DNA from 2 places in the Rhizobium sp. 10N427 genome. Region 1 is predicted to be linked to the other one. Evidence: riboswitches for the same ligand, from Rfam matches in the RefSeq annotation. Region 1 holds a riboswitch; the other holds the start of a gene.
The links. Region 1 has a riboswitch for FMN ahead of AC1DIJ_RS00870 (6,7-dimethyl-8-ribityllumazine synthase). Riboswitches for the same ligand answer to the same signal wherever they lie in the genome.
Positions count from the first base shown of each region.

Region 1 (3,407 bases):
GATGCCAATCCGAAAAGTCTGGCTGCCAATTTCACCACGATGGAAACGGTCTCAGGCGGATCGCTGACATTCCGGCAGGCCGATGGCCGCGAGTTCGCGGTGAAGCCGAAGCTGGTCGTCAACGCCGCCGGTCCCTGGATCGATCATGTCAACGCCGCACTCGGCGCCCCCTCGAAGATGATCGGCGGCACCAAGGGATCGCATATCCTGCTCGATCATCCTGAACTGGTACGCAGCCTGAACGGCCACATGATCTATTTCGAAGCCGACGATGGCCGCATCTGCCTGGTCTACAGCTATCTCGGCCTGGCGCTGGTCGGCTCGACCGATATTCCAGCCGATAATCCAGATGACGTTCGCTGCGAGGAACCGGAAACCGACTATTTCCTCGAGAGCGTCCGTTCGCTGCTGCCGACGCTGCGCTTCGACCGCGATCAGATCGTTTACAGCTATAGCGGCATCCGTCCGCTCCCGGCATCGGATGCGACGGCACCCGGGCTCATCAGCCGGGACCATTCCGCGCCGGTAAAGGAACCCAAGGGCAACCGCCCGTTCCCGATCGTCTCACTGGTCGGCGGCAAGTGGACGACATTCCGCGGGTTCGCCGAGGAGGTTGCCGATACCGTTCTCTCGCGCCTACAGCGGAACCGCAATGAATCGACCCGCTACCTTGCAATCGGCGGCGGCAAGGGCTTTCCCGCCGATGGCGAGAAGCGCGGTCACTGGATCAAGGATCTGGCAGCGAAGGCAAGCATAACGATCGAGCGGGCCGACGAATTGCTGGGCCGGTACGGCACGACGGCCGCGGCGATCCTCGCATCCGCTTCGGTACATTCCGACGATACGAGACTGACCGGCGCGCCGCAGCACAGCTTCAAGGAAATCGACTGGATCACTCGCAACGAACTCGTCGTTCATCTCGCCGATATCGTGCTACGCCGCACGACGCTGGCGATCGAGGGGCGCCTGACGATCGAGGGGTTGCGGGAAATCGCCGGCATCGCCGCCGCAGCTTTGGGCTGGGACGCGGCGCGTGCCGAGCGCGAAATCGCCGACGTCACCGGTCAGCTCAGCCGTTTTCACGGCCAGGTGCTGACAAGCACTGCACCGGCTGCGGAACGCGGCAAGGCGCACCGTTTTACGGCGAAGTGATCAATGCGCCGGGCTGATTTCCCGGCGCATTGTCCTGTCCTACCGATCAGAGTGCAGCGACGGCGAGATTGCTGCGGGCCTCAAGGATGGCGCGGCAGGCATTGGCCGCTTCCTGGCCCTTGATGACGAAGTGGTTCATGAAGAACTCGATATGCGCTTCGCTTTCCTGGAAGTGGTGCGGCGTCAGCACCGCAGACAGCACCGGCACATTGGTATCGAGCTGTACGCGCATCAGGCCATCGAGAACCGTTCCGGCGACGAAGTCGTGCCGGTAGATGCCGCCGTCGACGACGAAGGCGCAGCCGAGGATTGCCGCATATTTGCCCGTCCGGGCCAGTGTCTGCGCATGGAGCGGGATTTCAAGCGCGCCCGGCACGTCGAAAATCTCGACCTCTGCCGCGTTGGCGCCCTGCGCCTTCCATGTCGAGATAAAGGAATTCACGCATTGATCGACGATACCGGCGTGCCAGCGGGCACGCACGATGGCGATCCGGTGACCCTGTGGTTTGGTTGCGATTGTCATGTCTCTGCCTTTCAAGGGTGCCATCTCTGGCTGTTGCTTCGAGCCGCCGCGGCGGCCCAATTCTCCCTTGGGCGAACAGCATCAGTCACCTCTCCCTGGAGAGGTTCTGCCTGCATGCTCTCTTCCATCCGGACTATACCGTCGGCTCCGGCATCTCACCGGATCTGCTGACCTTCCATTGCTGGAAGCGCTCGCGGGCTCCGGGCGTAAACCCGATACCGCCGGTGGGGAATTGCACCCCGCCCTGAGAACAGTGCGAGGTAAATCCAAAATCGGAAAGAATGCAAGTCCGGAAGCGGCGTCAGATGGCCTGTCTGATCAAACCGGCTTGAGATCGCCGATGATGGTCGGAATGAGTTCCGAGACCGTCGGATGGATTGGCACCGACCATTGCAGCACCGGATAGCGGGTTCCGGCATTCATCGCATCGATGATACCGTGGATCGCCTCGTCGCCCTCGATGCCCAGGAAGGCGGCGCCGAGGATTTCCTTGGTCTCCGCATCGGCGACGATCTTCATGAAGCCCTTGGTCTCGCCGCGTTCGTTAGCGCGGCCGACCCGGCTCATCGGCCGTTTGGAGACCATGACCTTGCGGCCCGAGGCGCGGGCCTGCTTCTCGGTGATGCCGGCGCGGCCGAGCGGCGGGTCGATATAGAGCGCGTAGGCCGGAATGCGGCTGGAGACCTTGCGGTCGCCGCCATCCAGCAGGTTGGCGGCGGCGATCTCGAAGTCGTTATAGGATGTATGCGTGAACGCGCCATGGCCGTTGCAGTCACCGAGCGCATAGATGCCGTCGACATTGGTCATCAGCCGGTCATCGACGGTGATGAAGCCGCGCTTGTCGGTCGCGACGCCAGCCGCTTCGAGGCTGAGATCGCCGGTATTCGGCGTGCGGCCGGTGGCGACGAGCACATGGCTTGCCTGGATATCCGGCTTGCCGGAAATCGAGACAGCGACACCGTCAGCCGCGTTCGCGAAAGCGATGTTCTCCGCGCCGGTGTGAACCGTGATGCCTTCGGAAACGATGATCTCCTCGATCGCATCCGAAACATCCTCGTCCTCGCGGGAGGCGAGCTTCGGGCCGCGTTCGATAACCGTCACCTCGGCGCCGAAGCGGCGGTACATCTGCGCGAATTCAAGGCCGATATAGCTGCCGCCGATCACCACGAGATGGCGGGGCAGGGTGTCGAGCTGGATGATCGAGGTGCTGGTGAGGTAATCGATATCGGCAAGGCCGGGAAAATCAGGAATGGCCGGGCGGGCGCCGACATTCAGGAAGATCAACGGTGCGGTCAGCGTCTCGCCGTTCACCTCAACGGTCTTCTGGCCGGCGAATTTCGCATGGCCGTAGATGACCTCCATGGTCTTCATGCCCGAGAACCAGCCGATCAGGCCGTTGCGGGCGTTCATGGTCACCGTCTCGGCGCGTTTGCGCACCGTCTTCATGTCGATCTCGATCGCGCCCGAAATCCTGACACCGTAGTCGCCGCCGGTCCGGGCCACATGGGCGGCGCGAGCGCTGGCGACCAGCGTTTTCGTCGGCATGCAGCCGGCATTGACGCAAGTGCCGCCGAGATACTTGCGCTCGATCAGCGCCACCTTCATGCCCTTCTCGGCCATGCGGGCGGCGAGAAAGGGGCCTGCCTGACCGGCCCCGATGAAGATGGCGTCATAGGTCTTCATGCGACAGCCGATACGATCAGGAGCGCGCCGACGATGGCGATCGCGTCCT
Region 1 covers NZ_JBFTID010000001.1:205,190-208,596, reverse strand. Annotated here, with positions in the region: gene AC1DIJ_RS00875 (glycerol-3-phosphate dehydrogenase/oxidase) at 1-1,152, shown strand, start outside; gene AC1DIJ_RS00870 (6,7-dimethyl-8-ribityllumazine synthase) at 1,199-1,675, opposite strand; FMN riboswitch at 1,788-1,931, opposite strand; gene AC1DIJ_RS00865 (FAD-containing oxidoreductase) at 1,994-3,358, opposite strand; gene AC1DIJ_RS00860 (DUF4126 family protein) at 3,355-3,407, opposite strand, start outside.

Region 2 (3,407 bases), on a different contig from region 1:
ATCTGCGGGATCTTGCCGTCGTTGACGTCTTCATCACGCTCGTTTTCGATGGCGATGGTGCCGAGCGTCTTGTCCTTGTTGAGGGCGATCGAGTCCGGCTGACCGCCGAGATCACATGTGTTCTCGATCTTCTTGGTGGCAACGTCGACGATCGCCAGACGGCCCGACGGCTTCACCTTGCTCTCGCTGGTGTTGACGGCGACGAGCGCCTTGCCAGCCGTCGAAGTGACCGACGTCGGTTCACCGTCCATCATCAGCGCGCCAAGAGCCTTCGGGGCCTTGGCGTCGGTGATATCGACGAAGCCGATCGCGCCGAGCGGGCTGTCGCTGTAGACAAGCGTGTTGCCGTCATCGGTAGCGGTGATGATTTCGGCAGAGGTCGTCGAAAGCTTGTCCTTGCCTTCCGGCAGGTTCGAGGCGACCGGAAAGGATGCGATGCGGTTGAAAACAGGCTCGGCGGCTGCCGGAAAGGCAACGGAAGCCAGAAGCACGGCAGCGAGCGCTGCCTTGCGCGATGAAATAGTCATGAAATCCCCCATGCGTCGAAAAATCGAAACATGGGGGTTTTGAGGGAAGCGGATGACAGAGGGATGACAGGCGATGCGTTTTGCACCGCTTTGCATCAAGCCCCTGCCCGCTCGCGTCTGATCTCGTTGCGCATGATGAACAGCGAAGCCGTCAAAATCAGCGCTGCACCGAGCCAGAGATAACCTGCCGGCGCATAACCGAAGAACAGCCAGCCCGCGAGCACATTGAGCGGCAGCTTCAGATCGTCGAAGGGCTGAACGTAGGCGGCATCCGCCACCGTATAGGCGAGCGTAAGCAGATATTGCGCAAAGACCGTCAGCAGACCTGCAAAGACAAAGAGCGCGAGGGTGAACCCCTCAGGCAACTCGAAGCCAACGGCAGCGGCAAGCACGCCATTGATCGGTGTCAGCAGCACCAGCAGCCAGACAGTGATCGTTTCGGGCTTCTCGATGCCGGTCAGGCTCTTGGTAATCAGCGACGAGGCGCCCCAGAAGAGCGCCGAGAGGATCGGCAGCAAGGCGGCCCAGGTGAAGGCATCCGACCAGGGCTGCAGGATGATCATCGCGCCGGCGAAACCGGCGGCGGTGGCTGCCCAGCGCGCCGGGCCGACACGCTCGCCGAGAAACAGGCGGGCACCGAGAATGATGAAGAATGGCGAGGTCATGACCAGCGCGATCGCTTGCCAGATCGGCACTGTGGCGAGGCCGGAGACCCAGGCTTCGACGCCGAGTGCGGCGAGCCCCACGCGAACGATGTGGCGCCAGGGATAGGCGGTGCGCATGGCCGACAGACCAGTGCGCTTCAGAAACGGCAGCGAGAAGACCAGCGCAAAAGCATATTGCCAGAAGGCGGCCGACGCAGCGGAGAAACCCATCTTCATCGTCACCCATTGGGTGACGACATTAAGAATGGAAAAGGCGATGCCCGCCAGCACCATGAAGGCGGCACCGGCCATCGCACGCGACGAGGAAAAGCTGAGGGAAGTCTGATTCATGTCTTTCATCCAGAAAGGGACCAACACAAATCAGGACGCATGATCGCAAGACGGCTGCCGGGCAGACCCTGCCCCGCATACGGCTCGCGATCATTCTCTTTCATCCGGACTATACCGTCGGCTCCGGAATCGCACCGGATCTGCTGACCCCTGCCCCTTTTGGGGGCAAAGCGCTCGCGGGCTTGGGCCGAAACCCTTACCGCCGGTGGGGACTTTCACCCCGCCCTGAGAACAACCGATCCGTAGTTCAAAGGTCTTCCGCCTGCAAGCCGTCCTAAATGCAAAAAGGGTCCGGCTATCGCCGAACCCTTCAAAACTTCGCCTGCCGGTCTCGTTATCCGGCGGCCAAGCAAAACCGGATTAGCCGTTGACGGCGTCCTTCAGGCCCTTGCCGGGCGTGAACTTCGGCACGTTGCGAGCCGGAATATTGACTTCAGCGCCGGTGGACGGATTGCGGCCCTTGGTGGCAGCGCGATGAGAAACGGTGAAGCTGCCGAAGCCAGCGAGACGTACGTCACCCTTGCTCTTCAGTTCGCCCTGGACAACGTCGAAAACAGCGTCGACAGCAGAGGCAGCGTCTGCCTTGGTCAGGCCAGCTTTTTCAGCAACTGCGGACACGAGTTCATTCTTGTTCATGTTTCCACCCCTTTCAATGGTTTGAAACGACTCAATCTGTAAGCCAGGCACAGAATAGGTTTCATCAGGCCCGCCGCAACCCAAAAGCCCTGCAAATCAAGGAAAAGCAAGCACCTCCATAAGGTTTTCACAAAAAAGGCTGGCGATTTACGCCAGCCTTTTCGGGGATTTGCAGCAATTTGACATAAATGTGGCGAATGCCGCTCAATGAGCGATGCCAGCACCTGTGTCGTCAAGGCCTTCGACCGTTGCGATGACCGGCGTTTCAACCGTTCCATCCCACTCGATCGGCTCCGGCCTGCGGATCAGAGCATGTTTGATCACCTCGCCCATGCGGGATACCGGGATGATCTCCATGTTGTTCTTCACGTTATCCGGAATCTCCGCCAGATCCTTGGCGTTCTCTTCCGGAATGAGCACCTTTTTGATGCCGCCGCGAAGTGCTGCGAGCAGCTTTTCCTTCAGACCGCCGATCGGCAGGACACGGCCGCGCAGGGTGATTTCACCCGTCATCGCCACGTTCTTGTCGACCGGAATACCGGTCATGATCGAGACGATCGCGGTTGCCATCGCAACACCAGCCGACGGACCATCCTTCGGCGTCGCACCCTCAGGCACGTGGACGTGAATGTCCGACTTGTCGAAGCGCGGGGGCTCGATGCCGAAATCGACGGCGCGTGAGCGGACGTAGGATGCAGCAGCCGAAATCGACTCCTTCATCACTTCCTTCAGATTGCCGGTGACCGTCATGCGGCCCTTGCCCGGCATCATCACGCCTTCGATCGTCAGCAATTCGCCGCCGACCTCGGTCCATGCAAGACCGGTGACAACGCCGACCTGATCTTCGCGTTCGGCTTCGCCATGGCGGAAGCGCGGGACGCCCAGATAGGTGTCGATGTTTTCAGCCGTGACATGAACCGACTTCGTCTTGCCCTTGATGATCTCGGTGACCGCCTTGCGGGCGAGCTTCATCAGTTCGCGTTCGAAGTTACGAACACCGGCTTCGCGGGTGTACTGCTGGCTGATCGCCATCAGGGCATCGTCGCTGACCGAGAATTCCTGCGGCTGCAGCGCATGTTCCTTGATTGCCTTCGGCAGCAAGTGCCGCTTGGCGATCTCGCGCTTTTCGTCTTCGGTATAGCCGGCGATACGGATGACTTCCATGCGATCCATCAGGGGCGCAGGGATATTCAGCGTGTTCGCCGTGGTGATGAACATCACGTCCGAAAGGTCGTATTCGACTTCCAGG
Region 2 covers NZ_JBFTID010000009.1:91,001-94,407, forward strand. Annotated here, with positions in the region: gene AC1DIJ_RS19585 (esterase-like activity of phytase family protein) at 1-539, opposite strand, end outside; gene AC1DIJ_RS19590 (DMT family transporter) at 623-1,531, opposite strand; FMN riboswitch at 1,611-1,759, opposite strand; gene hupB (DNA-binding protein HupB) at 1,883-2,158, opposite strand; gene lon (endopeptidase La) at 2,363-3,407, opposite strand, start outside.
Region 2: linked by a shared signal. The riboswitch ahead of AC1DIJ_RS19590 (DMT family transporter) and the one ahead of AC1DIJ_RS00870 (6,7-dimethyl-8-ribityllumazine synthase) in region 1 are both predicted to bind FMN.